4 regions of the Martinezella sp. CNPSo 3795 genome follow, and region 4 is predicted to be linked to each of the others. Evidence: predicted binding sites of a transcription regulator. Region 4 holds the regulator's gene; each other region holds the start of a gene.

What was found. The regulator PhoB, encoded in region 4, activates phosphate uptake and scavenging genes when phosphate is short. The targets are predictions, from matches to a motif close to TGTCATNNANCTGTCAT.
Region 1: AC13QY_RS14995 (LTA synthase family protein) is a predicted target of PhoB. The motif match lies at 2,604-2,620, and genes of this name have one in related genera.
Region 2: AC13QY_RS22935 (toxic anion resistance protein) is a predicted target of PhoB. The motif match lies at 3,821-3,837, and genes of this name have one in related genera.
Region 3: AC13QY_RS01535 (alkaline phosphatase) is a predicted target of PhoB. The motif match lies at 2,543-2,559, and genes of this name have one in related genera.

What each region holds. Positions count from the first base shown of each region.
Region 1 is NZ_JBXSOQ010000004.1:333,215-341,008, forward strand. It holds gene AC13QY_RS14990 (DUF1003 domain-containing protein) at 1-479, opposite strand, end outside; gene AC13QY_RS14995 (LTA synthase family protein) at 637-2,568, opposite strand; gene AC13QY_RS15000 (NAD+ synthase) at 2,758-4,437, shown strand; gene AC13QY_RS15005 (TolB family protein) at 4,469-5,293, shown strand; gene AC13QY_RS15010 (ankyrin repeat domain-containing protein) at 5,458-7,191, shown strand; gene AC13QY_RS15015 (hypothetical protein) at 7,244-7,794, opposite strand, start outside.
Region 2 is NZ_JBXSOQ010000009.1:84,699-92,492, reverse strand. It holds gene AC13QY_RS22960 (HIT family protein) at 1-293, opposite strand, end outside; gene AC13QY_RS22955 (GNAT family N-acetyltransferase) at 335-1,522, opposite strand; gene AC13QY_RS22950 (glycerophosphodiester phosphodiesterase) at 1,646-2,365, opposite strand; gene AC13QY_RS22945 (RidA family protein) at 2,365-2,832, opposite strand; gene AC13QY_RS22940 (cell envelope integrity EipB family protein) at 2,968-3,795, shown strand; gene AC13QY_RS22935 (toxic anion resistance protein) at 3,999-5,078, shown strand; gene AC13QY_RS22930 (VWA domain-containing protein) at 5,083-6,657, shown strand; gene AC13QY_RS22925 (5-bromo-4-chloroindolyl phosphate hydrolysis family protein) at 6,764-7,381, shown strand; gene AC13QY_RS22920 (hypothetical protein) at 7,381-7,794, shown strand, end outside.
Region 3 is NZ_JBXSOQ010000001.1:307,262-315,055, reverse strand. It holds gene AC13QY_RS01545 (ABC transporter ATP-binding protein) at 1-205, opposite strand, end outside; gene AC13QY_RS01540 (hypothetical protein) at 210-674, opposite strand; gene AC13QY_RS01535 (alkaline phosphatase) at 749-2,503, opposite strand; gene AC13QY_RS01530 (Lrp/AsnC family transcriptional regulator) at 2,804-3,283, shown strand; gene AC13QY_RS01525 (SAM-dependent methyltransferase) at 3,427-4,143, shown strand; gene AC13QY_RS01520 (TerC family protein) at 4,313-5,296, shown strand; gene AC13QY_RS01515 (hypothetical protein) at 5,365-5,676, shown strand; gene AC13QY_RS01510 (exopolysaccharide biosynthesis protein) at 5,725-6,354, shown strand; gene AC13QY_RS01505 (hypothetical protein) at 6,530-7,246, shown strand; gene AC13QY_RS01500 (hypothetical protein) at 7,754-7,794, shown strand, end outside.
Region 4 is NZ_JBXSOQ010000005.1:115,277-123,070, reverse strand. It holds gene pstB (phosphate ABC transporter ATP-binding protein PstB) at 1-777, shown strand, start outside; gene phoU (phosphate signaling complex protein PhoU) at 828-1,541, shown strand; gene phoB (phosphate regulon transcriptional regulator PhoB) at 1,573-2,256, shown strand; gene AC13QY_RS16200 (GcrA family cell cycle regulator) at 2,346-2,873, opposite strand; gene AC13QY_RS16195 (aspartate aminotransferase family protein) at 3,298-4,497, shown strand; gene argF (ornithine carbamoyltransferase) at 4,571-5,488, shown strand; gene AC13QY_RS16185 (Hsp33 family molecular chaperone) at 5,537-6,526, shown strand; gene apaG (Co2+/Mg2+ efflux protein ApaG) at 6,546-6,938, opposite strand; gene AC13QY_RS16175 (DNA helicase) at 7,549-7,794, shown strand, end outside.

The DNA.
Region 1 (7,794 bases), on a different contig from region 4:
ACCGCAAGCTCGGTCAACACCTGCATGTCGATCTTCTGATGCAGGGACAGCACTTCCAGCTCGGACTTGAGATTGACTTCATAATCCTTGGCCGCCTCGAAACGATCCCGCTCGGCCTGCCGGTTCTGTGACATCATGATGATCGGCGCCTGAATCGCGGCGAGCATGGAGAGAACGAGATTCAGGAAGATGAAGGGGTAGGGGTCGAAGGCGTTCGTGGTGAGGAGGATCGTGTTGATGACGCACCAGAAGGCCAGAAACAGCAGGAAGGCGATAATGAAGGACCATGAGCCGCCGACACGGGCGATGCTGTCTGCGAGACGCTGCCCCCGGGAGGATTCCGCCGAGATGGCGGCGTTGATATCGGTGGAGATGATTTTCCGCTCGTGCGCCTTTTTAAGAACGCGCTTTTCGATATCGCCGAGCTGATCGGCTGTCTTGTCAAAATGCAGATGAACGAAGTTGGGAAGATTATGCATTGGGAGGGCTCCAAGGTCCTTGTGGCATTGAATGCAACTATTCGACCAATGGGGAAAAATGCAACGAGGGAAGGGTTTCAAACTCGATTGCGCATGGAGCTGCTGCGCGTACTGTTATCGCAAAAAAACACCCGCACTAACTCATGTTTATAATGGGCTAGCTGTCTTCCTGGCCCATTAGCTCCGCATGAGACGGGAAGAAGCGCTCCAAACCATATTGGTGGCCGAACATCATGTCGTGCTGCAGATAGCGATAGTCGCGCACGGTCGGGTCAAGCTCCGGCTCCTTGCGGCCCCAATCGGGGAAGGTCTGGCTGTCGCGGGTTGCCAGCTGATAGCGGTCGACGATGTTGTATTTCTTCTGCACGCGGCCGAGAAAGCCCGTATAGAAAGGATGCTCATAGCCTGCCGTTTTCAGCAGGTGATAAGGCAGCTGCGAGGGGCTGATGGTACCGATGTCCTTGCGAACGCCCTTCTTGCTCGACCAGACGACGAGCGGCGTTTCGTGCTCCTTCTTCATGACGTCGAGCGGCGCCTTGCGGGTTGCCACCTGCTGCGGCATGTAGCCGGTGTTTGGATAGACGCTGCCGAGCGGCGGCAGATGATCGCCCCAGAGGACGATAATGGTTTCCCGGTCGCGCTTTTCGGCCCAATCCATCAGCATCTTCAGGCTGTCATCGGCTTCGCGAACGCCCTGTGCATAGGTAGCGAGCGCCGCACGGTCATCGTCGTTCAAATTGCCCGCGATATCGACGGTATTCTCAGAATAGCGGTCGGCTTCGTAAGGCCCATGTCCCTGAAGAGTGACCGCGAAGAAGAAGAAGGGACGCTCGGCGGCGTCTCCTTCGCTCATGATTTCCTTCATAAGGGAGTCGTCGGCTGCGAACATGCCGCGTTTATCCATGGGCGGCAAAGTCTCCTGGGTATGAAATTCTTCGAAGCCGAAAGCCCTGTAGACCTCGTTACGGTTCCAGAACCAGCCGCTGAAGGGATGCAGTGCGCGCGCCGTATAGCCTTCGCCGCGGAAGAAAGTGGCAAGCGACGGCAGCGGGCGGCGCACATATTGCTGATAGGGAATGCTGCCATAAGGGAGAAAGGCGTTGGAAAAGCCCGTCAGTGCCTCGAACTCGACATTGGCGGTCATGCCGCCGAATTCCGGCGAGAAGACATTGCCCGATTGTCTGGCGCGGATCGTCGGCATCGGATCCGGTGTGAAGGCGATGTTGGAAAGTCGCGTCGGATCCCAGAGGGATTCGCTCATCAGCATGATAATGTCGGGCTTTTGGCGCGGACCGGAGAGATAGCCGTAATTTCTTGCGGGCATGGTGTCGATGGCGCCAGCGCCGTATCCGGCCGGTGACTTGATGTCGGCCATGGGCAGGTTCAGCGCGAAGGCGACGATGAAGCCGTTGTGGTTGTAATTTTCCGTCTGGTCCCAGACGATCGGTATGATCCCCAGCTTCTCGCGAACATAGGAATATTGTGTGGGGTCCATCTGTGAGGCGAAAAGTGCTGCCAGCGGCAGGCAGATCGAAAGCCGGGCAAGGCGCTCGTTTCGCGAAAGTGCGACCGTGTGGCTCCGGATATAGCGCCAGAACAGGATCATGGCGCCGGTGCCGGCGATGATGCCGATTGCCAGGGCAATCGCCGTCCAAGGGCGATCACGTACCATGACCGGCATCAGCTCCATGATCTGCCGCCCAAACAGGAAGTCCGAAGGGTAGAGCGGATCGGAGAGAAAATTCTGCTTCTGGCTGGAAATGAAGGCCGGTATGAGCAGCACTGGAGCGACGATCAAAGCGGATAGATGCGCGCGACCGATCAAGGCATCCAGTGTCAGCATGGTCAGCATGACAACGCCGATGGTGGCAAGGCCCGGACGGGACGGGGAAAGGAGATAGGTCCAAGCGGAGGCGAATTCGCCGCGTGCAACCCATTCGACCGTCATAACGATGGACAGGGAGAAAAGGAGGGTCAGCGTAAGGCTCAGAAGCAGGCGCAGAGCGGCAGACTTCTGTTTTGCCGCGCCGATCTTCTGGAAAAGGGCAAGCTTGCCCGCCAAGGCGGACTCGATGACCAATGCGACCAATGCTTTCTCCAAAAGCTACAAAATATTCATATAAGTGTCACGCTTCTGTCATGAATTCTTCATGAACTGCAAGGCTGGCCTGGTATTTTTTGGGGCAAAAATACCTCCTCTGCGCGTAGTGCGATCTTTGATGCGTGTGCGGGAAGGAAGGCGGTTGCGGAAGAAAGATGGCATCGCTAAATGTATGGCATGACAGAGCAAAGCCAGATTACCCACACCATCCGCATCGCCGTCGCGCAGCTCAATCCGACGGTCGGCGACGTCTCCGGCAATCTCGCCAAGGCGCGTGAGGCCCGGGCCGAAGCGGCGCGCGAAGGCGCGCAGATCGTCCTGCTGACGGAGTTGTTCATTTCCGGCTATCCGCCGGAAGATCTCGTGCTGAAGCCGGCATTCATCCGCGCCTGCTGGAAGGCGGTGGAAGCTCTGGCTGCCGATACGGCCGATGGCGGCCCTGGCGTGATCATCGGCTTTCCCCGGCAGGACGAGACGGGCCGCTACAATTCGATTGCCGTTCTCGATGGCGGCAAGGTGATTGCGATCCGTGACAAGGTAGACTTGCCGAACTACGGCGAGTTTGACGAGAAGCGCGTGTTCGATCAGGGCGCCATGCCCGGTCCGGTCAATTTCCGCGGCGTGCGACTGGGTATCCCGATCTGCGAGGACATCTGGGGCGAGCTCGGCGTCTGCGAGACGCTGGCTGAAAGCGGTGCGGAAATCCTTCTGTCGCCGAATGGCTCGCCGTACTATCGCGGCAAGGTCGACGTGCGCCATCAGGTCGTGCTGAAGCAGGTCATCGAGACGGGCCTGCCGATGATCTATGCCGCCCAGCTCGGCGGCCAGGACGAACTGGTTTTCGATGGCGCCAGCTTCGGTTTCAATGCCGACAAGACCCTGGCCTTCCAGATGAGCCAGTTCGAGACCGCGCTGGCGGTGACGACCTGGAAGAAGAATGGCGATGGCTGGCATTGCGCCGAAGGGCCGATGGCCCATATTCCGGAGGGCGAGGAGGCGGATTATCGCGCCTGCCTGCTGGGCTTCCGCGACTATGTCAACAAGAATGGCTTCAAGTCGGTCGTGCTTGGCCTGTCCGGCGGTATCGACTCTGCGATCTGCGCGGCGATTGCCGTCGATGCGCTTGGCGAAGAGCGTGTGCGCACCGTCATGCTGCCCTATCGCTATACCTCGCAGGATTCGCTGAAGGATGCGGCCGATTGCGCCAAGGCGCTCGGATGCCGCTACGATATCGTGCCGATTGAGGATCCCGTTACCGGCTTCAGTTCGGCTCTGTCCGATCTTTTCGAAGGCACGGAAAGCGGCATCACCGAGGAAAACCTGCAGAGCCGCGCCCGCGGCACCATCCTGATGGCGATCTCCAACAAGTTCGGTTCGATGGTGGTGACGACGGGCAACAAGTCGGAAATGTCTGTCGGATACGCCACGCTCTATGGCGACATGAACGGCGGCTTCAACCCGATCAAGGATCTCTACAAGATGCAGGTCTACGCGCTGTCGCGCTGGCGCAACCTGCACGTGCCGCCGGGCGCGCTCGGCCCCTCGGGCGAGGTCATCCCCCATAATATCATCGACAAGGCGCCTTCGGCGGAACTAAGGCCGAACCAGACGGACCAGGATTCACTGCCGCCCTATCCGGTGCTTGACGATATCCTCGAATGCCTGGTGGAAAAGGAGATGTCGGTGGAGGAGATCGTGGCCCGAGGCCATGATGTCGCGACCGTACATCGCGTTGAACATCTGCTCTATCTCGCCGAGTACAAGCGCCGCCAGTCTGCGCCGGGTGTGAAGATCACCAAGAAGAATTTCGGTCGCGATCGCCGCTATCCGATCACCAACCGGTTCCGCGATCGCTGATCGCGGCATCCAACGGCAAGGGAGAGGAAGAATGCGCAGCTCGGTCGAGATTTATAATATCCGCACGGGTGCGAACCGGATCGTCTGGCAAACGGACCAGCTGATCGAGGCGCCGAACTATTCGCCTGACGGCCGCTATCTGCTGCTGAATGGCGACGGGCTGCTCTATCGGCTGCCGCTGGATGGCAGTGGGATCGTCCAGATCGATACCGGCTTTGCGACCCTGTGCAACAACGATCACGGCATCTCGCCGGACGGTTCACTGATTGCCATTTCCGACAAGACGCAGCATGGCAAATCCTGCATCTATGTTCTGCCGGCAGAGGGCGGCACGCCAAGGCAGGTGACGACCAATCTGCCCTCTTACTGGCATGGCTGGTCGCCGGACGGAAAGCGCTTCTCCTACTGCGGCATCCGCAACGACGTTTTCGATATCTATACGATCTCGATCGATGGCGGCGAAGAGACCCGCCTGACGCATGGCGAGGGCCGCAATGACGGACCTGACTATTCGGCCGACGGGCGATGGATTTATTTCAATTCGAGCCGCACCGGCCTGATGCAAATCTGGCGCATCCATCCTGATGGCACCGGCCTCGAGCAGGTGACCCATGATAATTACGGCAATTGGTTCGCGCATCCGTCGCCAAAGAACGACAAGGTGGTCCTGATCTCCTATGATCCTGACGTCTTTGATCATCCGCGCGATCTCAATGTGCGGATGCGGCTGATGGATATGGATGGCGGCAACCTGACGACGCTGTTCGAGCTCTTTGGCGGGCAGGGATCGATCAATGTGCCGAACTGGTCACCGGATGGGGACGAGTTCGCCTATGTCCGCTACGAGCCTGCCTGAGCTCTGGACAGAGCGCAACCGGCGCGATAGATCTGGATGCGTTCTCAGGGCGCATCCGATCCGCGGGAAGGGCTAGGCCCACCTGATGCATTTAAAGTGAGACTGCCACACCTCTTTTCAGTCTGTGGGCGCGGATACCGGACGTAAATGGAAGGAGGTCTACCGTGACCACGCGCTCTTTGGCTGTCGACGCCACTCTCGATTCCCTTAAAAAGCAGGCCAAGTCTTTCCTTAAGGCCGTTCAAGCCGGCGATACTTCGGCGCGCAGCCGCGTTATGCCCTATTTTGCGGATATAGCCAGCGTTGGACTGCAGGACATTCAGCTCGTTCTTGCCCGCGAATTCGGCTTTTCGAGTTGGGCGAAGCTCAAGGCACATCTGGAAAGCGGCGATCGCAAGCATATCCCACGGGATCAGCTCGCCAACCGTTTCCTGTCGCTGGCGACCGTTTCGTATTTTGCCAATATTCCCGCCGATCCCGCGCGCTTCGATGAGGCGCTAATGCTGCTGGAGTCCCATCCGGAGATTGCCGACGAAAGCATCCATGTCGCCGCCGCGCTTGGCGACGCCGACCGGGTAGGTCGCTGGCTTGATCGACAGCCACAGCTTCTCGATCGCAGGGGCGGGCCGCATGATCTCACTCCGCTGATGTACGCAGCCTATGCTCGCGTGCCGGGTCGTTCCAGCCTGCCGGCAGCCCGTGAGCTGGTTCGGCGCGGGGCCGATGTCAACGCCTTCTTTCTCGATGCCGGTCAGTATCGCTTCACCGTTTTGACCGGCGTCTTCGGCGAAGGCGAGGCGGGAAAGGATCGTCAGCCGCCGCATCCGGAATGCGAGGCATTCGCGCGGCTGCTGCTCGATGCGGGCGCTGAAGCCAATGATAGTCAGGCGCTCTACAACCGCATGTTCGAGCGGGACGATACATGCCTGAAATTGCTGATCGAATATGGCTTGTCCGCTAGGGATAAGAACAATTGGTTCGTGCGCGAAGACGGCAAATTCGTCGAGAACATGCAGACTGTTTTCGACTATCAGCTTGCCTGGGCGCTGGAACATCGCATGGGCGAGCGGGTACGTCTGCTGGTGGAGAATGGCGCTGATGTCCATAAGCCCATTAACGGCAGGACTCCCTATGAATGGGTTCGCCTGAGTGGCGATAGCAAGCTGGCAGCATACCTTATTCAGAAGGGTGCCGTCGCGGTTCGCCTGAAGCTGGAGGATTGGGCCTATCTTCAGATTAAGGCGGGTGACATCGACGCAGAGCAGATCATGATGCTTTTCAAGCAGCAGGGCGGAAACAATCTTAATATCGTAGCAGCGATGGATAAAGCTCATCCCGACATGCTGCACGAGGCTGCTGGCGAAAATGATCTGCGCGCCGTGGGTCTCATGTTGGCGCTGGATTTTGACGTCAATGCAATGACAAGCCGAACACCGCTGCATGAAGCCGCGCTGCATGGCCATATGGAGATGGCGAAGCTGCTGATCGAGCATGGAGCGGACACCACCGTTCGTGATCCCAATTTTCATGCGCCGCCGATCGGTTGGGCCGAATATAACGGCAAGGATGAGATGGTCGAGTTTCTGAAGGCCTATCCGCTCGATATTTTCGCGGCGGCCACTTTCGGTCAGGTCGATCAGCTGGCTGCTATTCTCGATAGGCATCCGGAACAGGTGAATATCCGCTTCGGAGACTTCCGCCCTCATGGGCAGGCCACCGATCGCGATTGGATGACGCCGCTTGGCTTTGCCATTGTCAATCGCTGCGGCGAGGCGGTGCGCATCCTGCTGGCGAAGGGTGCGGATCGCTCGGTCAGGGATGTTTCCGGACAGTCCTATCGCGATCTCGCGAGAGAGACGGGCGATGAGGCCATCATCTCCTTGTTGCGCCAGCCTTGAACGACATGAAATCAACGCAGTCGGGCGGAGATGGGCAACATCCGCCCACGCATTATTGTGCCGGCTGCGGCCCGGCCTCTTTCGGATGTTTAAGGTCGATGCTGCCCTGGTCGGTCGCGAGAAATTGCGGGCCGACCTGGCGAACCTTATGGGCCGAAGGATCGTAGGGGCGATCCGGCGGAAATTGCTGCGGCTGCGCCTGTGTTACCTTGGGCGCCGCCGTCGGTGGTGCCTGCTTTTGTTCGAGGCTGGAATTCTTCTGGAGCCTTGGCGTCTCGATGACGGTAATGGAGCTTTCGGGCTTGGCCAGGGACTGCTCCTGCGGCGCATAGGCATCCATTTTCGTGTGGGTATCGATGACAATATCCGGCGTTGCCGAAGCCGGCAGGCTGCAGCCGTTGCGCTGCATCGTGTCCAGCAACTGCCGGCGCTGCATGGCAACGGCATCGACGCGGCCAACGCTCTGCTCGCGCTGATCCATCAGCAGGGAGAGATCGTGCCGCATCTGATCGATCGATTGCCTGATGTCATCGCAGACGCCCTGACTGTCCTGGCCGTCAAAAACGCCATCGTCGCCTTCGACGCAGCCCTGGTTGCGCAGAT
Region 2 (7,794 bases), on a different contig from region 4:
CCCGCAGGCGGCTCGTTAAACTGCGCGATATAGACGCCGTCGGCATCAAAGGCTTCCCGAACGGCGACAGCGATCTTCTGCACCACAGTGATTGCCTGCTGCAATGCAGCCGGGTCGGCATCAAAAATATTGCGCGAGGGTGCCTTCGGCACGACAAGCGTATGGCCAGGCGACTGCGGCATCACATCCATGAAGGCGACCGTGTGCTCATCCTCGTAGACGCGATAGGAAGGAATATCGCCCTTCAGGATCTTTGCGAAGATATTATTGTCGTCATAGGCGGGGATGGTCATCCGGTATCTCCTCGTCTTGCGTTTATGGTTATCCCATACGGCTAGATATCTTGCCGTTCGCCTTTGCGGAAGGGGCTGTGCTCGGTGAGAATTTCACTCATCTCCTCTACCTGTTCCCGCTCATGCTTCAGATAGTCCGCAACGGCGCGCCGCAGGCCCTGATGGCCAATGTAATGCGCCGAATGCGTGATCACCGGAAGATAGCCGCGCGCCAGCTTGTGCTCGCCCTGCGCCCCGGCTTCCACCCGCTTCAGCCCCTTGCTCAGCGCAAAATCGATTGCCTGGTGATAACAGACCTCGAAATGCAGGAAGGGATGATCCTCGATGCAGCCCCAATGGCGGCCGTAAAGCGTTTCGCCCCCGATGAAGTTGATGGCGCCCGCGATATAACGTCCTTCGCGCTTGGCCATGACGAGCAGAATGTCGTCGGGCATGCGCTCGCCGATCAGCGAATAGAATTTTCGGGTGAGATAGGGGCGGCCCCATTTGCGGCTGCCGGTATCCATGTAGAAGGCAAAGAACTGGTCCCATATGCCTTCCGTCAGGTCGCTGCCGGTCAGCCAGTCGATGGTGATACCACGCTCGACCGCCGCGCGCCGTTCCTTCTTAAGCGCCTTGCGTTTACGCGATGCCAGCGTCTCCAGAAAGGCGTCGTGATCGGCATAGCCCTCGTTGATAAAGTGAAATTGCTGATCGGTACGATGCAGATAGCCGTCGCCTTCGAAGACCGAGGCTTCCTCTTCAGGCAGAAAGGTGATGTGCGCTGAGGAGACGCCGAGCTGCCGGGTGACTTCCTTCAGGCTTTCGGCGAGCGCCGGCTGCAGCACGTTTCGATCCTGCCCCTCGGCCACCAGCAGCCGCGGCCCGGTGGCGGGCGTGAAGGGAATGGAGCATTGCAGTTTCGGATAATAGCGTCCGCCGGCACGCTCGAAGGCATCGGCCCAGCCATGGTCGAAGACATATTCGCCCTGGCTATGGCTCTTGAGGTAGCCGGCGACGGCACCAAGCAATTCGCCGCTTTCGGTTTCCAGCAGCAGGTGATTGCCGAGCCAGCCGGTCTTGTCGGTGGCGGAACCGGACTCCTCAAGCGATGAGAGGAAGGCGTGCGAGACAAAGGGATTGTAGGGCAGGACGCTGCCGGTTCTGGACGCTCCGGCCAGCTTCGACCAGCTCTCCGGGGCGATATTCTTGAAGGATCGTTCGACTCGAATGGATAATTCGTCTGTCATCAAACTCTTGCGCTTGAAAGGAAAGAAGGGGCTCTCACCGCCGCGCCATCCGCCCGAAGGTCGCACTGTCGGCGCAGCGGCAATTTGGGTATGCGCAAAGCCTCTTCTTCAATCGATGCCGATTTACGAGGCCAGGCGCGGATCAAAACCTTCGAAGGTCATCTGGTCTGCATTGGCAAATGTATGTTTGCGGGCCGCTTCGTCGCGCACGGTCCAGGTGATGACCGGAATACCGCGCTGGCGTTGCGCCGTAACAAAGGGGTTCGGCAGGTGGCCGTAGAAGTACGAGATGAAGTCTAGCCCAAGATGCATGGCTTCGTCATGCTGAAAAAACGTCTCAGGCTTGTTTCCTTCAGCCGTCAGTCCGACAGGGTAGGGCGCTTCCAGCGCCTTGAGGTCCTTGAGCAGCCAATGATCGAAGCTCATCAGCGCCACATGCCCCTTGTAGCCTTCCAGCACTTCGAGCACGGATTCGGCAAAGCCATCGTCATCGCCTTCGCGCCCTTTCAGCTCCAGCACGAGCGGCACCTTGCCGTCGCAGAGCCGCAGGAGCTGCTTCAGCGTCGGGATCTTGTCCTTGGTACCGCCGACCGACAGCAGCCCGAGCTCGGCCGAGGTGCGTTCGCGCACTTCGCCCGGCAGATTGCAGACGCGCTGGAGGTCGTCGTCATGAAAGACCACCGGAACGCCGTCGGAGGCGTAGTGCAGGTCGCACTCGATGGCAAAGCCCGCCTCGATGGCGCGGCTGAAGGCGGAGAGTGTATTTTCCCAGACTTCCTTGTTCATGTCATGATAGCCGCGGTGAGCGACTGGACGCTCGGTCAACCAGGCAAGCTTGCTCATTATGCAATTTCCAGAATGGCATCGATTTCAACGGCGGCATTGAGCGGCAGGGCGGCCATGCCGACGGCGGCGCGGGCATGCTTGCCGGCTTCGCCAAGCACGTTTGCCAGAAGATTGGATGCGCCGTTGATCACAAGGTGTTGTTCGACGAAATCGGGCGTCGAGGCGACGAAGCCGTTGAGCTTGATCAGCCGCTTGATCCGGCCGAGATCGCCGCCGAGGGCAGCTTTCGCCTGGGCGAGAATATTGATGGCACAAAGCTCGGCCGCCCGCTGCCCGCCGGCAACATCGACATCCTTGCCGAGATGACCCGTGACGCCGATCTTGCCGTTTTCCATCGGCAGCTGTCCCGACAGGTAGAGAAGATTGCCGCTGATGACATAGGGAACGTAGTTGGCGGCCGGTGCTGCAGCTTGCGGCAGAACGATGCCGAGTTCCTTCAGGCGGCCCTCGATAGCGTCGGACATTATTCATCTCCCGTTTTGTTGTAAAAACTTCAAAAATCCGGCATCAAGACTAAATTCGGTCACTTAGGATCGGCAGCCTCGTTCAGCCGAAAGCGTTCTTATAACATCGCGTGCGAGTCCAACAGGAGATAATGAATGTTCCGCTCGAGTCTTGCTGCTACCGTCGTTTCGGGCCTGAGCATTCTGTCACTGGGAACCTCGGCAGCCCATGCTGCCGGTCCGAGCGGGCTGATCGCGCATCGCGCCGTCTATGATCTTGAACTGAAGGATGCCTCCGATCGCTCCGGCATCTCCGGCATGGTCGGCCGCATGGTCTATGAGTTCGAAGGCTCCGATTGCACCGGATTCACCACCAATTTCCGCTTCGTGACGAAGATCGATACGGGGGACTCAACGCGCGTCAGCGACCAGCAGACGACGACCTTCGAGGATCTCGGCAAGCGGCTGTTCCGCTTCGAGACCAAGTCCTATACTGACAGCCAGCTCGACAAGGATGTGCGCGGCGCCGCAAGCGACGACCAGAAGGGCATCAAGGTCGACCTCACCCAGCCGCAGAACAAGCAGGTCCAGATCATCGAGAGCCGTTTCCCGACGGAGCACATGCTCGACATCATCCACAACGCCAAGCTCGGCAAGAACTTTTTCGAGGCGCAGGTTTTCGACGGTTCCGACGATGGGGACAAGCCGCTGATCGCCACCACCGTCGTCGGCAAGGAACAGACGCCGGCGACCGATGATCCCGATGCCGACAAGGCTGGCGCCTTCTCCAAGACGCCTTTTTGGCCGGTGACCGTGGCTTATTTCAACGAAAAGTCCACCGGCGACGCCATGCCCGTCTACCGGATGTCCTTCAAGCTCTACGAAAACGGTATCACGCGCGACCTCACCATGGATTATGGTGACTTCGTGCTGACCGGCAAGCTCACCAAGCTTGAAGTTCTCGGTACGAAGGCGTGCCAATAGACTCTCGTTCAACGTGCAAAACCTCTGTCATAAAACTGTGATCCAAGTTTCACTATTGTGTGAAACGATCGACACGCAGAAGTAAGTGCATATTCCCTCTGCTTCGATCTGAAATTGTAGTGGGGCGCGCGAGGGCATCGTCTTGGGGCGATTGGCAATTTTTGCGGTCGGCTCCCGAGTCTATGGACGAGAAAGCACGACCTATGAGCAATACCGGTATCTCCACGAGTTCCAATAACACGCTGCCGGTCGTCACGGCCGATCCGGCGGAAATCGCCCGCATCGGCGACAGCATAGATCTGACCGACAGGGCCGGCATTTCCGTCTATGGCGACCGTGCCCAGCAGGCCGTTTCCGATTATTCCGATCGTATCCTGCGCGAGGTGCGCAACCGCGATCTCGGCGAAGTCGGCAAGTTGCTGACCGATATCATCGTCAAGTCGAAGAAGCTCGATCCTGCCTCGTTGAAGGACGAGGGCTTCCTATCGCGGATGTTTTCCTCGTTCAGGGCGAAGCTGGAGCGTTTCAAGGAGCAGTTCGAGGACGTGGCTGGCCAGATCGACCGCATCGGACTGGAGCTTGATCGCCACAAAGACATTCTGCGCCGCGATATCGCTCTCCTCGATGACCTGCATGAGGAGACCAAGCAATCCATCGTACAGCTCGACGCCTATGTGCAGGCTGGAAAGACGTTTGCCGAGCGCTTCCGCGCGACGGAGCTTCCCCGGCTGAAAAGTGCCGCTGATGCGGCTTCGGCCAATCCCGGCGGCGGCATGCTGGAAGCGCAGGTCTATCAGGACAGCCTCCAGGCTCTCGACCGGTTGGAAAAGCGGGTCTTCTACCTGCAGCAGGCGCGCCAACTCGGCATTCAGCAATTGCCGCAGATCCGTATCGTTCAGGCCGGTGACGAAACCCTGATCGAGAACCTGCAGGCGACGTCGGCACTGACCGTGCCGGCCTGGAAGCAGAAGATGGTGATCCTGCTGGGCCTGACCCAGCAGAAGTCCGCGCTCGAACTGCAGAGGACCGTCACCGACGCCACCAACGACATGATCCGCCAGGCATCGAAAATGATGAAGGATCAGGCGATTGCCATAGAACAGCAATCGCAGCGCGGTATCGTCGACATCGACACGCTTGCTGCCGCCAACCGCGATCTGATCGACACGATCGGTGGCGTCCTGAAGGTGCAGGAGGATGGCCGCGCCAAGCGGGCCGAGGCCGAGCAGCGAATGCAGAAAATGACCATTGAGCTCAAGAAGGCGATGATCGAGGCGCGGTGAACCCATGGCAATCCGCACTTTTGCTACCGCGCTGACGCTGGCAGGCACACTCCTGTTGAGCAGCTGCAATGTCGGCGAGCAGGTCTCGAAATTCTCGATCATTTCCGGTTCTGAAAACACCGTCCTGCAGCCGATCGTCGAAGAGTTCTGCAAGGAGAAGAAGGCGACTTGCAGCTTCAGCTATGAGGGTACGCTGGATATCGGTCTGGCACTCCAGAGCGAACAGGGCGTCGAACAGGATGCCGTCTGGCCGGCGTCGAGCGTCTGGGTCGATATGTTCGACACCAAGCGTCGCGTGAAGTCGCTGACATCGGTCGCGCAGATGCCTGTTATTCTCGGCGTGCGCAAATCCAAAGCCGAGGCGCTCGGCTGGGTCGGCAAGCCGGTCTATATGAAGGACATACTGGCGGCAGTGAAAAGCGGTTCGCTGAAGTTTCTCATGACATCGGCCACGCAATCCAATTCCGGCGCCAGTGCCTATCTTGCCATGCTGTCGAGTGCGCTCGGCAACAAACCGGTGATAGAGCCGGGCGATCTCGACAAGCCGGATGTCCAGAGCACGGTTCGCGCGCTGCTTGGCGGTGTGGAGCGTTCTTCGGGCTCGTCGGGCTGGCTTGCAGATCTCTATACCGACTCCGCCGGCAAGGGTGTGCTTTACGACGCCATGTGGAATTACGAAGCGATTCTGAAGGAAACCAATGACAAGCTTGCCGGCATGGGCAAGGAGCCACTCTATGCCATCTACCCCGCCGATGGCGTCGTCGTCGCCGATTCGCCTATCGGCTTTGTCGATCATGGGCGAGGGCAGGAGCTCGAGACCTTCTTCAACCAGCTCGTCGACTATCTGCGTTCCGCGCCAGTGCAGAAACGCATTGCCGATACGGGTCGCCGCATCCCGCTCTCCGATATTGCCGCCAAGCCGGACCTGACTTGGAATTTCGATCCGACCCGGATCGTGACGGCCATCCGCATGCCGGAGCCTGCCATGATCCGCCAGGCGCTTGATCTTTATCAGGTGGCGCTGCGCAAGCCTTCGCTGACGGCTCTCTGCCTCGATTTTTCCGGCTCGATGGCGGGCAAGGGCGAAGAACAGCTTCAGGCGGCCATGCAATTCCTGTTCAACCCGGAAGAAACAGGCAAGGTCCTGGCGCAATGGACGCCAGCCGATCGCATCCTGGTCATTCCCTTTGACGCCAATGTGCGCACCACGATCGAGGCGACCGGGAGGCCCGATCAGCAAAAGATGTTGGTCGAAAGGGTCTCGCGTCAGCATGCGGGTGGAGGTACTGATATGTATGCCTGTGCGAGCAAGGCGCTCGACTGGATGAAGTCGACGCAAGAGCTGTCATCCTACTTGCCCGCGATCGTCATCATGACGGATGGAAAATCCGATGATGGCAATGGCTATTTCATGAGCCGCTGGGCATCTGTAAGCCCGCATGTGCCAGTGTTCGGCATCACCTTCGGCGATGCCGACAAGCGGCAGCTCGATGCCCTCGCGCAGGAGACCTCGGCGCGCGTCTTCGACGGCCGTGGTGATCTGGTCAGCGCATTCCGGGCGGTGCGCGGCTATAACTAGAGCATTTCTGTTCTGACCGGAGTCACAGAAATGCTCTATCTCTTTCTTTTCACGCAATTCCAGCCAAACCGCTTCGCGCTTTTGCTGGAATTGCTCTAGGACGATAATGCGCAATTGGTTCGGCAATGACTGGAATTGGATCGTGGCGGGGCTTGCTGCCGCGATCGTCGTTCCCGTGCTCAGCTTTCTTGCCGGCATGCCGATATGGATTGCCGCCATCATCGGTCTTTTGGTCTTCGTCGGCCTGATTTTCATCCTTGCACCTAAGCGCATGTTCGAGGGGCTGGATGCGAAGGCGATCGGCAGGGGGCGTCTGGAGTTCGCCCGCGACCTGTTGAGCACGGCTGCTCCCGCGGCCGAAAGGCTGGAAGCATCGGCGAACCAGATCGGCAGCAAGGATGTGGCAAAACGGGTGCGGCATCTGGCGGAGATCGCCGCGGACGTCTTTGCGAAGGTGGAAGCCAATCCGGAAAGCGCCGGCACCGTCAGGCGGTTCCTCAGCTACTATCTGCCGCGGGCCGCGGAGGTGGCGGAGGGCTTTGCCGTCATCGAAGCGAAACGCCAGCCGGATGTTGCGCGCCTTCAGGAGGTCGGTCTCGTTCTGACCAAACTGGAAGATGCTTTCGTACACTATTCCGACAGCCTGATCGAAGACAGGCTCGATACGCTTGATACGGAGCTGCGCCTCATACAGGCCTCACTCAAAGAGGATATAGGACGCTGATGGCCATTTCTCGCCGCGCTTTTGGAGTAGGGCTTCTTGCCGCCGGGGTCGCAGGGACCGGAGGCTATTTCGCCGTCAAGGACAGGCCGGAGCTGCAAGGGCTGCTCGGCAACAGCACCAAGCTCTTCGGCTTCATCGGCGGCGAGAAGGAGGCATTCCTTGCCGATGCCGACGTGGTATCGGCACTGCACAGTCATGGCCTTGAGATCAACAGCCGCGTCGCAGGCTCCGTGGAAATGGTGCGGGAGCAGGCGCTTCTGTCGCAGAATCCCGCCTTCCTCTGGCCATCCTCGTCGATCATGGTCGATATCGCCCGGCAGAATAGCATTAAGATCCGCAACGACCGCGTCATCCTCAACACGCCCGTCGTCGTCTATTCCTGGCAGCCGGTCGTCGATGGATTGACCAAGGCG
Region 3 (7,794 bases), on a different contig from region 4:
TCTCCGTGCCGCTCCAGGATATGCTGCCATTACCGACATCTTCCAAGCCGGTAATGGCGTTGACGAACGTGCTTTTGCCGGAGCCTGAAGCACCGGTGATCGCAAGCCTGCCGCCCGCCGGCAGATGGAAGCGGTCGATGGCGAGAACCGGCGCGGCCAGGCCGGGAAACTGCATTTCAAGACCGGAGATATCGAGCGCAAGCATGTGTTCAGACGGTCCTGAACGATGCGTCGCGGAGACGCAGCTGGCTGATGAATCCGGTTTCCGGATCGGTCCACGAGCCAAATTCCAGCACGCCCCGCGCCGTGATTGGCGCGTTGTACTGCACGAATGTCTGCTTGGAAGAGAGATAGACGACCATGATGTTGTCGGGCCAATCGGCATCGGAAGAGCAGAACGGGCAGAGCGACATCGGGATTTCCGTGAGCACGAAGAAAGCGGCCTCGGCCTTCAATGGCGGCGCCATGAAGCCATTGATGGCGACTTCCCTGCCGCTCAGCTGCTTCACCTTGTCGGAAAATTCGAGCCCGAGTGGGCCGAAGCTCTTATAGAGTTCGCCGAAGCCCAATGTCTCGGCGGCATTCGCACGTGCCGCAATGCCCATGACCGGCAAAATCGCGGCAGCGGCCAAGAAGCCCCGACGATTGATGGTGGCGATCCTGTCCCCGGACATCGCATATCCTCATGAAAGGTGAACAGACAGGCAGCCTCGAAGCCGCCTGTCATGGTCATACGATCTATAACAACTTACATCTTTTCGGAGCCGAACGCGAAAGTATCGGCCAGCACACGGTAGACATCGCTCTGTTCCATGTAGCCACGGAAGCCTTCGGCGCCGGGACCAGCCGCCTGCAGCACGACATCATCGACGGCGTGGACACCGCTGTCCTCGTCCCGCGGAATGTTGCCCTGCACGAAGACGGCACCGGGCACGTCCTTATAGGCTTCATTGGCGACGTATTCCTTCTTCTCGTTCTGAACAGCCGGCACGAAAGGACCATCGAGCTTCGGGCGGAAGGTCTCGTAGTGGTCCGGACCATTGTTGGCGGCCATGAACAGGCGACGCGAAACGTCGACGCGATCCGGATAGCCGTCGCCATCCTTGTCCTCATAGTTCGGGAAGCCGGCAGCCGCATAGGTGCCGACCTTCTCGCGCATCTCGGTGCCCTTCTTTTCGTCATCGACGGTGCCGATGATCGAAACGCCATGCGTGTGGTCGCCGGTGACGACAACAAGCGTATCCGGATTCTTGGCCTGAAACTCGCGGGCGACGGCAACGGCCTTGTCGAACTCGATGGTTTCGACCAGAGCGCGATCCCAGTCGAGCGGATGGCTCATCTTGTCGATGGAGGCACCTTCCACCACCAGGAAGAAGCCGTCCGGGTTCTTGGCAAGCTTATCGAGCGCGACCTTGGTCATGTCGACCAAGCCCGGCTGGTTCGGAAACTTGTCGACGGTGCCCTTCTTCAGGAATTCACGATCGAGCGTGACGTCAAGGTTGCCGGTGTGGAAGAGACCAAGCAGCTTGTCCTGGTTGGAGCCGGCAGCCGCCGCCAGTTCGTTCTTGTCGGTCGCAACGGCATAGCCGGCATCCTTGAAGAGCGCGATATAGTCCTTGTCGTCCTTGCGTTTGGAGCCAGGAACGCTCTTCGCCAGGAAATAGGCCGAGCCGCCGCCGAGCAGGACATCCGGCTTGACGTCGTACATCATGCCGACGATCTCCGCCTTGTCGCCGCGCTTGCGGGTATGGGAAACGAGCGCTGCCGGCGTCGCATCTTCGACTTCGGCCGTGGTGACGATGCCGAGCGACTTCTTGCCGGTGCGGCGCAACGCCTCGCCGATCGTTTCGACCTTCGGGTCGTCCAGGCTTGCCGGCGTACGGTCGGCGTAGACGCCGAGGGCGTTGACGGCCGACTTGTGGCCGGTCATGTAGGCCGACATGGTATTGGCGCTGTCGGTGGCAATCGCAGAGGTCGAGGAGGTGCCGATGAAGGCGACCGGCGGGATATCGTCCATGGCAAGACGGCCATTGGCCTTTCCTTCGGTCATGCCCTTGGACATGATGCGGGCGCCGGTTCGGTGTGCAACAGAGAGGCCGTCGCCGAGCAGGAAGATGATGTTCTTGGCCTTCGGCGTGGCCGACGTGCCATAGACATCCCAGTTGACGGACTTCTTCTCGTCGCCGGCCGAAACCTCGACCTTGTACTGGCCGGGCTTTGCGAGCTTGATGCCGCGCAGGATCAGGGCCGATCCGAGTACCTTGTCTTCAGCGCCCTTCTCTTCTGCGACGAAATCAGCCGCCTTGCCGAAAACCGCGTCGTAGCTTTCGCCGTTGACCGTGACCTTCACGTCTTCCGGCTTGACGACCTTGTTGAATTCCACCTTGAAATCGAACGGAGAGCCGGCAAGTACCGTTGCCCGGTCCAACGGATAGACTGTCGCTGCATGGGCTGCGCCGGACATCAAGGCCGCAGACATCATGGCGAGAAGAAGTTTACGCATTTATACCCCCTGCGTTTGGTTGCTTCCCGCTCCCCACTTATAAAAGCCAGATGACAATCACGTAAAATGGAGTCAACTTTCTCAACCGCTAATTCCAAAACGACGATCGGTAAGTAAGATTGATTGTGTGTGCCGCATCTAAAATGCCAGCCGAACCTACGGACCTTCTTTCCAATTCGACACAATCCGCGCAACCTTCGTCATGCAAGCTAAGCCGACATTCATGATGTCAAACTTGCCATCCTCATAAGATAAGCGAATACTACACACGCTTCGTGAGGATTCTCAGAGTTTTGTGCAATGGATGAACAGCTCGACAAATTGGATCTGCGTCTGCTGGAGGAGCTTCAGAAAGACAGCAGACTGACGAACAACGAGCTCGGCGAGCGCATTGCGCTTTCGCCGTCGCAATGCTCGAGGCGACGCACGAGGCTGGAGGCAGAAGGCTATATTCGCAGCTACCAGGCCAATCTCGACCGGCAGAAGCTGGGGCTGGACATGCTCGTCGTCATCTCGGTGACGCTTGCCACCCACAACAGGGATAATGCCCGCCGGTTTTCGCAGCTCATCAACGGTCTGCCGGAGGTGCTGGAAGCCTATGCGCTGACAGGAGAAATGGACTATCACCTGAAGGTCGCCACCCGCGGGCTTACCGATCTCTCCCGTTTCGTCAACGACGTGCTGCTTCCGCATGAATCGGTCCAGCATGTGAAGACGGCAATCGTCCTCGATACTCTCAAGACCTTCGAAGGATTTCCGATCGCCCTGCCGCAAGGCTGACATGGCGGCGCCGACGTTCGATGATCGTTGTTGCGCGCCCTTGCCCTACCGGGCATCATGGGCAAGTTTTGAGGGCTTGCTTTCGGCGCATGCAGCCTTTCCAATCACGCCAAAGACAATATCCTTGGCGAGGACAGGCTTGCATGACCGGCACGGACGTACAGACGCGGCATTTCGAAGAATTTGCCGAAGTTCTGCTCAGATGTAATCATCTATACCATCCCAGCAACGATTCCATTGCCTTGCGCAATGCTGTCGAAAGCAGGCGCCAGATCGAGATATTCGACTATAGTCGTTCCGCCGATGCCTTCACGCGTGCGTTCGGAATGCGAAATTCACTGAAGTGCCTGCAGGTACTTACCAGCCTCGAAGCAACGGTCCACAAATATAGAAGGGTATGCGATCTCGGCTGCGGCTCGGGCGCCTTCAGCCTTGCCTTTGCCTATCTTGCCGGAAATCCCGAGCTCGAGGTTTACGGGCTGGACATATCCGAACATCAGCTCGCTCTCGCCAGGGAGCTGATGTCAGCGGCTGGCCTGCCGGGACGTTTCCAGTTCGAGCAACGAAGCCTGCCGGCGCAGATCGGGTATCTTCCCGACCTGACAATCTCCTCTTACTGGTTTTGTGAAAATGAGCATGTGATCGACGATCCGCTGCTGTTCGACCTTGTGGCCGGACAGGAGATATTGATCGTCGATTATGAAACGATCATCGGCCGCATCGCGACCTGTCTTCCGAAGGGATTCCATATTCTCGCGCGGCATACCGCCCAGGTCGAAATTCCTCCCGCCCTGGCTGATTTCGTCGCGCAGGAAAGGGCAAGCGTTTACGGCATCCATATCGGTCGAACCAACCCTTAGACGCTACGTGACATTGTCGTCTTTGCAAAATGCACGCAAACCCTTGAAACGCCGACGTCGGCTTCCCAGCTATTGGCCAACCCGCTGGTCCGGGCCCCTCTGGTGAGAGCCGTCGGCGCTCTCGCGATGTCGGACCTTTCCGACACCGCGCCGACAGGGGTTTTCCGACATGGAAACGTCTTTGCTCTTCGTGGAGTGGCTGGGAAAGCCGCTCTGGATGTGGGTAAGCTTCCTTGCGCTCGTCATCGCCATTCTCTCCTTCGATCTCGGTGTGCTGCATAAGGAAAACAAGGAGATCGGTGTCGGCGAGAGCATCAAACTCTCCGTTCTCTACATCACGCTCGGCCTCGCCTTCGGCGGCTGGGTATGGTGGTATCTCGGTGCCGATTCCGGCCTGGCCTACATGACGGGCTTCGTCGTGGAAAAGACGCTGGCTCTCGACAACGTCTTCGTCATTGCCCTCATCTTCGCTTTCTTCGCCGTGCCTCGCCTCTATCAGCACCGCGTGCTCTTCTGGGGTATTCTCGGCGTCATCGTGCTGCGCGCGATCATGATCGGCGTCGGCACGACACTGGTGGCCGAGTTCTCCTGGCTGCTCTATGTTTTCGCCGCCTTCCTCATCATCACCGGCATCAAGATGCTGGTCGTGAAGGATACCGAACCGGATGTGTCAAAGAACCCGCTGGTACGCTTCATGCGCAGCCGCTTCAACGTCACCGACCACCATCATGGCGAGCGCTTCTTCGTCAAGCAGCCGCATCCGCAGAACGGAAAAATGGTCTGGTTCATCACGCCGCTTTTCATGGCGCTCGTGCTGATCGAAGTCGCCGACGTCATCTTTGCCGTGGATTCGGTTCCTGCGATCTTCGCGATCACCACCGATCCGTTCATCGTCTATACGTCGAATATTTTCGCGATCCTTGGCCTGCGTGCCCTCTATTTCGCGCTTGCCGCCATGATCCACCGCTTCCGGTACCTGAAGCCCGCGCTCGCCGTCGTGCTCGTCTTCATCGGCTCGAAGATCTTCGTCGCCGATATGCTGGGTCTCGAAAAATTCCCGGCCGTCCTCTCGCTCGGCATCACCTTCGCGATCATTGCAAGCGGCGTCGGCTGGAGCCTGCTGAAGACGCGCGACAAGGCTGAAAGCGCCTGACGCCATGAGGTGCCCCGCTTGGGGCACTTCCCTCCCCGCTTCAAACAGATTTCCGACAAGGTACAGACATGATCTCCAATCTCCTCGCAGCCCTTTTTGCAACTTTCGCCCTTGGCCCGCTTCAAGCCGAAATCGAGCGGCATGCCGCTGCCGCCGGCCAGCCTGTCGGGATCATCAGGCAATCGCAGGCATGTCTCTCGTCCGAGGTCCCGGCACTGGCGCAACGCGCCTCCGAAGACACTTTCTGGACGATTTCAACCGTCATCGGCCTGTCGACCGGCTGGAGCAGCCCTGCCGATCTGCTCGATAAAAGCAATCCGGACTGCGCGCCCGTCATCAGGCTTATCCAGGGAAAGGGCGAAGGTGTCGATGAAGCCTGACGCTTTGTGCAAACAAGAAATTCCGGTGACCTTATCTGGTGATGTCCGATGACAGAACAGGCTGCCGATACGACTGGGCATGATGACAGGGCATCCACTCGCCTGCACCATCTCGCCAGGCTCACCCATGAGCAGGGCGGCATCTCCATCGGCGAGGTGCTCAGCGGCCTCGGGCACACGAGCATGGCCTTTACCATCCTCTTTCTCTCGCTGCCGGCACTGATCCCGATCCCAGGACCGTTCGGCGTCGTCTTCGGAAGCGCTCTCGCTCTGGTGGCGGTGCAGATCGCACTGGGCCGCCGGAGGATATGGCTACCGGCCTTTATCAACCGACGCCGGCTTTCGCCAGTAATCGTGGAACTCATCGTACGCTACAGCGCGCCGATCCTCGCCAAGGTCGAAACTGTCGTTCGTCCGGGCCGTCTGGCCGCTTTCACGGGCGGCACCATGCAATGGCTGCTGTCTTTTCCGATCTTCCTGCTGGCCGTCGCCATTGTCCTTCCGATCCCGCTCGGCAACTATATGCCGGTCGTTGCCCTCATGGCGATCTCAGTCGCCCTGATGGCACGGGACGGTTTGCTGATCCTGGCGGCGCTGTTCGTCTCAGCACTGGCCTTCATCGCCACGGCCGGTCTCATTCAGTTGGCTTTCACCAGCCTGAATGCGATCGGATCGTAAGCATCCTATTCAGTAAGGAAGACAGCGGATGATTTTGCGGCCAGTTGCCGCGCTTGTCCGCAACAGCCTTTTCGCGTCTTGCCAATAGCGGCAAGCCTGCCATCTATGCCAGCGGCGCATTTCTCAGCCATTAGGTTCCGGCCTGTAAAATCATCAGTGCAGAGGATTTCATCGCATGCCATCAAAGCCCCCGTCTTTCGTCCGCATGATTGCCCTCGGCAGCTCCGTCGCCATCGCGCTTGGCGCGCACACGGCGACGGCGCAGGAAATGCCGGCTGCCTCTCAGTGGCCCGACACGCCGACCTCGCGTCTGGAAGCACTGGCAATCCTGCAGACCCTGAATGCCGATCTCCTCAGCAATGCCAGTGCCACGCTGACGCTCGATCGCTGGTGTGCTGCGCATAAGCTTGCACCGGATGGCTCGAAAATCGTTGCGCAGCGCGTGCGCGGTCAGGACAAGCCGGCCGACGATTCAATCCGGAAGCTGCTGGCGGTCGGACCTGACGAACCTGTCGCCTATCGTCGCGTTCGTCTGGCTTGCGGGGATCGTATTCTGTCCGAGGCGGACAATTGGTACGTGCCGGCAAAGCTCACAGCCGAAATGAACAAGTCGCTCGATACGAGCGACATCGCGTTCGGCCGTGCCGTTCAGGCTCTCAATTTCACCCGCACGAACCTGTCGGCAAAGCTCCTTTGGTCGCCGCTCCCGCAAGGATGGGAAACCGGCGCCGATCTGCCGCCATCCGGGAGCGGGTCTCTCGCCTTGCCTTCCTTTCTTCTCGAACACCATGCCGTGCTGAAGCTGCCGGATGGAACACCATTCAGCGCACTGATCGAAAGCTATACCAGCCGGGTGCTGGACTTTCCCGCTCCCCATCTGCCATCGCAGTAAGTGGCCGACCACTTTGTCGACCTGATCCAGACACCGAAGAGCGACATCGGCAACACCCCGACATCGTAAGGGATGATGCCGTTGCATTATCCGGAATTTTACGCGCCCGCCGTCCATGGATAGGTGAGCGAGCAAATTCTGTCCTTCAATCTGGAAGACGGCTTGCCGCGTTTGCAGAAGCAGCACACCCCACCTCGTGACGCGGCATAAGCCCATCAAGGCTTTGTTGGCGCCCTCACCGCCTCAAGTCCGCCATATTTGCGCCGCGATCGCTGAAGAATGCTGGCGCAAAACGGATGGAGTCGATCAATGACAGGCGAGCAATTTTCCTCGTCAGCCAGGATTTCCGGCATCTGTTAGGATCTAGTTCAGCAAAGCAGCGCACAAGTATGAGTTCTGGATCTAAGCGTTTGGCAGGCGAGCTTGTGGGGCAGGCAGGCTGTCAACATTGCTTTTGACGGCAGCAGCGAATGCCGACCCAGAATATTTGATAGGAGAACTAATTCCGTGCGGTTGAGATATGCCCTTCGAAGCGTCCCCCAGATGCT
Region 4 (7,794 bases):
GCCAAGAAGATGACGACGATCCCTTACAAGATGATCGGCCAGGACGTTTCTGTGTTCTACGGCGACAAGCGGGCGCTCTTCGACGTCAATCTGAAGATCCGCGCCAATACGGTCACGGCTCTGATCGGCCCTTCCGGCTGTGGCAAGTCCACCTTCCTGCGCTGCCTCAACCGCATGAACGATACGATCGAGACCTGCCGCGTCACCGGCAAGATCACGCTCGACGATCAGGATGTCTACGACGACAGCATCGACGTCGTGGAATTGCGCGCCCGCGTCGGCATGGTCTTCCAGAAGCCCAACCCGTTTCCGAAGTCGATCTACGAGAATGTCGCCTACGGCCCGCGCATCCATGGCCTGCATCGCTCGAAGGCCGATCTCGAGCATATCGTCGAAACCAGTCTGCAGAAGGCCGGTCTCTGGGGTGAGGTGAAGGATCGGCTCCATGACGCCGGCACGAGCCTGTCGGGCGGCCAGCAGCAGCGCCTCTGCATCGCGCGCGCCGTTGCGGTCAGCCCGGAGGTGATCCTGATGGACGAGCCGTGCTCTGCGCTCGATCCGATCGCAACCGCCAAGGTCGAGGATCTCATCCACGAGCTTCGGGAGAATTTCACCATCGTCATCGTGACGCATTCCATGCAGCAGGCCGCTCGTGTCTCGCAGCGTACCGCAATGTTCCATCTCGGCCACCTGGTCGAGGAGAACGACACCGATAAGATGTTCACCAATCCCGACGATTTCCGCACGCAGGATTACATCATGGGCCGTTTTGGTTGATGATGGCAGGCGCGCGGCTCCTTTCACACAGTTCACTTGAGGATAGAAAAATGGTCTCCACTCACATTCTCTCTGCCTATGACGAAGACCTGAAGTTTCTGACGCGCCGCATTGCCGAAATGGGCGGCCTGGCCGAGCAGATGGTTAGCGACAGCGTACGCGCTCTCGTCAACAGCGACGCGGCCCTGGCCCAGAAGGTCATCTCCGACGACGTCGTTCTCGACCATGCCGAGCGCGAAGTTGGTGACAAGGCGATCGTCACCATCGCTCGTCGTCAGCCGATGGCAGCGGACCTGCGCGAAATCATGGGCTCGATCCGCATCGCCTCCGATCTGGAGCGCGTCGGTGATCTCGGCAAGAATACCGCAAAGCGCGTCATCGCCGTTCAGGGCACGGGCGTGCCGCGTCGTCTCGCTCGTGGCATCGAACACCTCTCCGAACTGGCACTGAGCCAGCTCAAGGAAGTTCTTGATGTCTACGCCACCCGCTCGCCGGACAAAGCCGTGTCGATCCGCGAACGCGACGAGGAAATCGACGCCATGTACACCTCGCTCTTCCGCGAGATGCTGACCTACATGATGGAAGATCCGCGCAACATCACCACCTGCACGCATCTTCTCTTCTGCGCCAAGAACATCGAGCGCATCGGCGACCATGCCACCAACATCGCCGAGACGATCTATTACATGGCGACCGGTGCTCAGCCGGAAGGCGAGCGCCCGAAGGACGATACCGCCAACACCGTCGGCGCAGTGACGGAATAATCTGGAAGCGAAGAAAGGAGACCATAGGCGCATGGTTCCGAGAGTTGCTGTTGTAGAAGACGAGGAAGCGCTTAGCGTTCTGCTGCGCTACAATCTTGAGGCCGAAGGCTTCGAGGTCGACACGATCCTCAGAGGTGATGAGGCCGAGCTGCGTCTCCAGGAGCGCATCCCCGATCTCCTGATCCTCGACTGGATGCTCCCCGGCGTGTCCGGCATCGAGCTCTGCCGCCGGCTGCGTATGCGGCCGGAGACGGAGCGCTTGCCGATCATCATGCTGACGGCTCGCGGCGAGGAAAGCGAGCGCGTGCGCGGACTTTCGACCGGCGCGGACGATTACGTCGTCAAGCCGTTCTCGACGCCGGAGCTGATGGCCCGCGTCAAGGCGATGCTGCGGCGCGCCCGCCCGGAGGTTCTCTCCACGGTGCTGCGTTGCGGCGATATCGAGCTGGACCGCGAAACCCATCGCGTCCACCGCAAGAGCCGCGAAGTCCGGCTGGGGCCGACAGAATTCCGCCTGCTGGAGTTCCTGATGTCCTCGCCAGGCCGCGTCTTCTCGCGTTCGCAGCTGCTCGATGGCGTATGGGGGCACGATATCTACGTCGATGAACGCACGGTCGACGTCCATGTCGGCCGTCTGCGCAAGGCGCTCAATTTCTCCAATATGCAGGATGTCATCCGCACCGTTCGCGGCGCGGGCTATTCCATGGAAGCCTGAGCGGCTCGCCGCTCGGGTGTTACTAAATAGCGGCGGAAATAGAAAAACGGGCCTCGAGGGGCCCGTTTCTCTTTGTCTTGCGGTAACTTTCAGCCGTTGTTGCGACGGCGGTCATGCACCGGCTGGTAGGCCATGCGCTGATGATAGGTGCAGTAGGGGGACGAATCCGGGCTGTCATTGCCGCAGAAGTGGAAGTCGTCCTTCAGCGGGTCCCCGACCGGCCATTTGCAGGTGCGTTCCGTCAGCTCCGTCAGGCCGAGGCGGCGGGAGATCGGAACGACGACGTTCGATGCCGGGCGATACTGAATTTCATTGACGGAATCTATCTCGATCTCTTCCTTCAGCATGGTTGCACCCTGCTGGCGGGCGACCACGGTGCGGGTAGCGACGCGCGAGCCGTAGGTCGTTGCGCGGGGAGCCGCGGCACTGCGCTTTGGCGTGCGCGTCGCGGTTGCCGTGCCGCCCGCCTTCGCTCGGCCAGGAAGGTTCAGGCGGTGCACCTTGCCGATAACGGCATTACGGCTCACGCCACCGAGCTGCGCAGCGATCTGGCTGGCGCTCAACCCTTCGGACCATAGCTTTTTCAGCTTCTCGACGCGTTCGTCTGTCCAATTCATGCCCTGTCTCCGCTGTCGCGTTTCCGATGGCAGAATCCCTCACCATTGCCTCGCATGGGAACGAGGCGCGAAACGCTCTAAAATTGTGGTGACTAGTTCCGCCGCATGCAGTCTAGCAATTGCTTTTTAACCTAGTGTGAGGCTGACTCCGTGACAAGAGTCGCGAGAATCTTGAGGAATCGATTTCGAGGTTTTCCCCAACTTGCTGCCTAGGCGTGGCATTTCTGCAATAGGCGCCGCCGAACCTATCTCTTTTGCCCGCAAGCGCTATCTCGCACCTGCTAAAACGCCAGTTTTGTTGACATCGCGATGCAAAACATCAATAGTGCCCGGGCCGCCGCAAGGCGGCATTTTTGATTTTTTCGGACCCGTTTCATCAAATCGAAGCGATCGGTCCTTAAAGTTGTGATCAGGAGATATGGCCATGGCCGAGACCACGCCGCTTTATGACACCTATATGCGCGCTCCGTTACGGTTCGAGCGAGGCGAGGGCGTCTGGCTGGTCACCGAAAATGGCGAGCGCTACCTCGATTTCGCAGCCGGCGTCGCGGTCAACTCGCTCGGTCACGCCCATCCTCATCTCGTCGCCGAATTGAAGGCCCAGGCCGACAAGGTCTGGCACCTGTCGAACCTCTACGAGGTGCCCGGTCAGGAGAAGCTGTCGAAGCGGCTGACGGAAGCGACCTTCGCCGACAAGGTATTCTTCACCAATTCGGGCGCCGAGGCACTGGAATGCGCCATCAAGACGGCGCGGCGCTATCAATTCGCCAAGGGGCATCCCGAAAAGTTCCACATCATCACCTTCGAGGGCGCCTTCCACGGCCGCACCATCGCGACCATCGCCGCAGGCGGCCAGGAGAAGTATATCGAGGGCTTCGGACCCAAGGCACCGGGTTTCGATCAGGTACAATTCGGCGATCTCGATGCCGTGCGCGCCGCCATCACGGATGCGACGGCCGGAATCCTGATCGAGCCGGTTCAGGGCGAGGGCGGCATCCGTCCGGCCACCAACGAATTCCTGCGCGGGCTGCGTGAGATCTGCGACGAACATGGCCTGCTGCTGATCCTCGACGAAGTACAGTGTGGCGTCGGCCGCACTGGCAAGCTCTTCGCCTATGAATGGGCCGGCATCAAGCCTGATATCATGGCTGTCGCCAAGGGCATCGGCGGCGGTTTCCCGCTCGGTGCATGCCTTGCGACGGCAGAAGCCGCCTCAGGCATGAAGGCAGGCACCCACGGTTCCACCTATGGCGGCAATCCGCTCGCCATGGCGGTCGGAAATGCCGTTCTCGATATCGTGCTTGCCGAAGGCTTCCTGCAGCATGTGCGCGATGTCTCGCTGGTCTTCCGCCAGGGGCTCGCCTCGCTCAAGGATCGTTTTCCTGACATCATCGAGGACGTTCGCGGCGAAGGTCTGATGCTCGGCATCAAGGCGGCCATTCCGCAGGCAGAGCTGCTGCAGGCTATCCGTGCCGAGCATCTGCTCGGCGTGCCGGCCGGCGATAACGTCATCCGCCTTCTGCCGCCGCTGGTCGTCACCGCCGAAGAAGCACGCGAAGGTCTTGCCCGCCTGGAGCGTGCCGCCGAGCGTGCGCGCGCTGCCCGCACCAAGAAATCGGCTTGAGTTCAACGCCCGCTGACGGGGCGTTCCTGCCCCACGCGGGCGTTATTGTTTTTTCTGGAGCACAGGTAAGGACATGGCTTCTCCGAAACACTTTCTCGACCTCTCTGCCGTTCCGGCTGCCGATCTGCGCAACATCATCGATGACGCGATCGTGCGAAAGAGCGCGCAGAAGGCCGGCACTGCCGACAAGCCGCTCGCCGGCAAGATGCTGGCGATGATCTTCGAGAAGCCGTCCACCCGAACCCGCGTTTCGTTCGATGTCGGCATGCGACAGCTGGGCGGCGAGACGCTGTTCCTCTCCGGCACCGAAATGCAGCTTGGCCGCGCCGAAACGATCGGCGATACGGCCAAGGTGCTGTCGCGCTATGTCGATGCGATCATGATCCGCACGACCGATCATTCGCGCCTGCTGGAGCTAGCGGAACATGCGACCGTTCCGGTCATCAACGCGCTGACCGACGATACGCATCCCTGCCAGATCATGGCGGATATCATGACGTTCGAGGAGCATCGCGGCCCGATCAAGGGCAAGACGCTTGCCTGGACGGGCGACGGCAACAACGTGCTGCATTCGCTGATCGAAGGTGCGGCACGCTTCGGCTATCGCATGAATATGGCGGTACCCCTTGGTTCTGAGCCGAAGGATCACTATCTGAACTGGGCCCGCAACGAGGGCGCCGAAATCATGCTCTCGCATGATGCAGACCGTGCGGTCGCCGGCGCCGATTGCGTGGTAACCGATACCTGGGTTTCCATGAATCAGGAGCACCGGGCACGCGGTCACAACGTCTTCCAGCCCTATCAGGTCAACAAGGCTTTGATGGCACAGGCCGGCAAAGACGCTTTGTTCATGCATTGCCTGCCCGCCCATCGCGGAGAGGAAGTGACGGACGAGGTGATCGATGGCCCGCAATCCGTTGTCTTCGATGAGGCGGAAAACCGCCTTCATGCGCAAAAGTCGATTCTTGCTTGGTGCCTGGGCGCGATCTGAAGATATTAAACCGCGTCTCAGGGGCGCGGGCGCAGTAGGAGTAAAGCAATGGCCGAAAATGCCGCAACGCTGGGTCAGTTTGATTTCGCCGGTGACGATCATGTCGTTCCCTTCCAGGTGGAAGGTCTGGACGTGCGCGGCCGTGCCGTACAGCTCGGTCCGCTGCTGGACGCGATCCTTGCCCGGCATGACTATCCGACGCCGGTTGCACGCCTTCTGGCCGAGGCCATCGTCCTGACCGTCCTGCTCGGCACGTCGCTGAAATTCGAAGGCAAGTTCACCGTGCAGACCAAGGGCGACGGACCCGTGGACCTGCTGGTTGCCGATTTCACGACGCCGGAAAATGTTCGCGCCTATGCCCGTTTCGACGAAGAAGCACTGGAAAAGGCAGTCGCCGAAGGCCGGACCGAGCCGGAACAGCTGCTCGGCAAAGGCGTCCTCGCCTTCACCATCGATCAGGGCCGTTTCAGCCAGCCCTATCAGGGCATTGTCGCGCTTGATGGCGCCTCGCTCGAGGAGATTGCCGGCACCTATTTCCGCCAGTCGGAGCAGATCCCGACGCGCGTGCGTCTGGGGGCGGCAGAACTTTTCGACCGCGATGAGAACGGCAAGCCGCGTCACCGCTGGCGGGCCGGTGGCCTGATCGCGCAGTTCCTGCCCGAAGCGCCCGAGCGTATGCGTCAGCCGGACCTGCATGGCGGCGATGGCGATACCGGCGTGCGCGATCATGTCGAAGACGATGCCTGGGCGGAGGCACGCAGCCTGGTGGAAACCATCGATGCCGATGAGCTGACGGATCCGCAGGTTGGCACCGAGCGCCTTCTCTATCGCCTGTTCCACGAGCGTGGCGTACGCGTCTACGAGCCGAAGGCCGTCTATGACCGCTGTTCGTGCTCGCGCGACAAGCTGAAGGGCGTCTTGAAGGGCTTCACGGCCGAGGAGATCGAGGCCAGCCAGGAGAATGGCGAGATCGCCGTCACTTGTGAATTCTGCTCTACGACGTATCGCTTCGAAGTGTCGGAGATAGAGGCGGCCTGATGTTGCCGATTTTGTCGGCTCAGTTCAGCGTGCGCAACAGGTTGGGCGTGTCCAGAGAAAAGGCGGGGATCTTGACATGGAATTGCTCTCCGTCGTCCGTTTCCATCTGGTAATGGCCGAACATCATGCCTGACGGCGTATCCAGCGGGCAGCCCGATGAATATTCATAGGTATCGCCGGGTTTCAGATGCGGCTGCTCGCCGACGACGCCCGGCCCCGTCACCTCATCCACCATGCCATTCATGTCGGTGATGTGCCAGTAGCGCGTCACCAGCTTCACGGCCTTCTTCGAATGGTTGGATATGACGATGCGGTATCCCCAGACATAGCGATCGTCGTCCGGATCGGATTGCTCCTCCAGATAAAAAGGTTCGACGACAACCTCGATGTCGCGTGTTAGGGCGCGATACATGCCTGATACCTTGCCACTGCCCTGAAGCGCCGAGCGCTTCTCCAAGCCTCACTGCCGCTTCAGCATTTCCACATCCGCGGCATATTATCCGCATTCCACCACCCTCGCCAAGAGCGGGATATCTAGCGGTATCCTATAACCAGCCCGCTCCGTCAAGGAACGGCGTGATGAAAACTTGCGTGAACGGGTAGAGCCTTCCCGGCATTTAGCTATTACAGCTAATAACGAAGGTTAACGAGACGTCGAAAGAAGTATCTCAAATCGTCTGTCATTTGGTATTCTCTGACATGAAGCCTCTCTCTCCACTTTTGGTGAGAAGAAACGCTTGCCGCAGCCAAAGGTGCACTTGTAGGTTGCTCGTCATATCTGCAGCCCGCCGATCAAAATCTCCAGCTCATATAATTCCTCATTTCATCTTATGTTCCCTGGGGGCGTGACCGCAATTTTCATCGGAAGGCATTTCGGCTATCATCTGATTCTGGCATGGCCCGTGCCTCCCCCCTCCATTCGGGAAAGTATATTTCATGCGGGGCCGTCGATATCAAAACCGACTGTTTGAGCGCCTGGCATAAGGAGGGGTTGCGGTCATTGCTCGCAATAGGAGGTTTAGATGAGGCTTTCTGCCCCTGTTTATCATTTAAAGCGCAAGGCTAGGCTCCTGTCTCGCCAGCAGAAAATCCCCTTGCACGCTGCGCTGGATCGCGTCGCGGCTGGCGAAGGCTTTGGAGGCTGGAGCTTGCTTGCAAGTAAAACGAACACGGCCGTATCTGTCAGCGAACTGTATTCGCGTTTAAGCCCGGGCGATCTGGTGCTGATCGGCGCGCGGCCGGGCCACGGCAAGACCCTGATGAGCCTG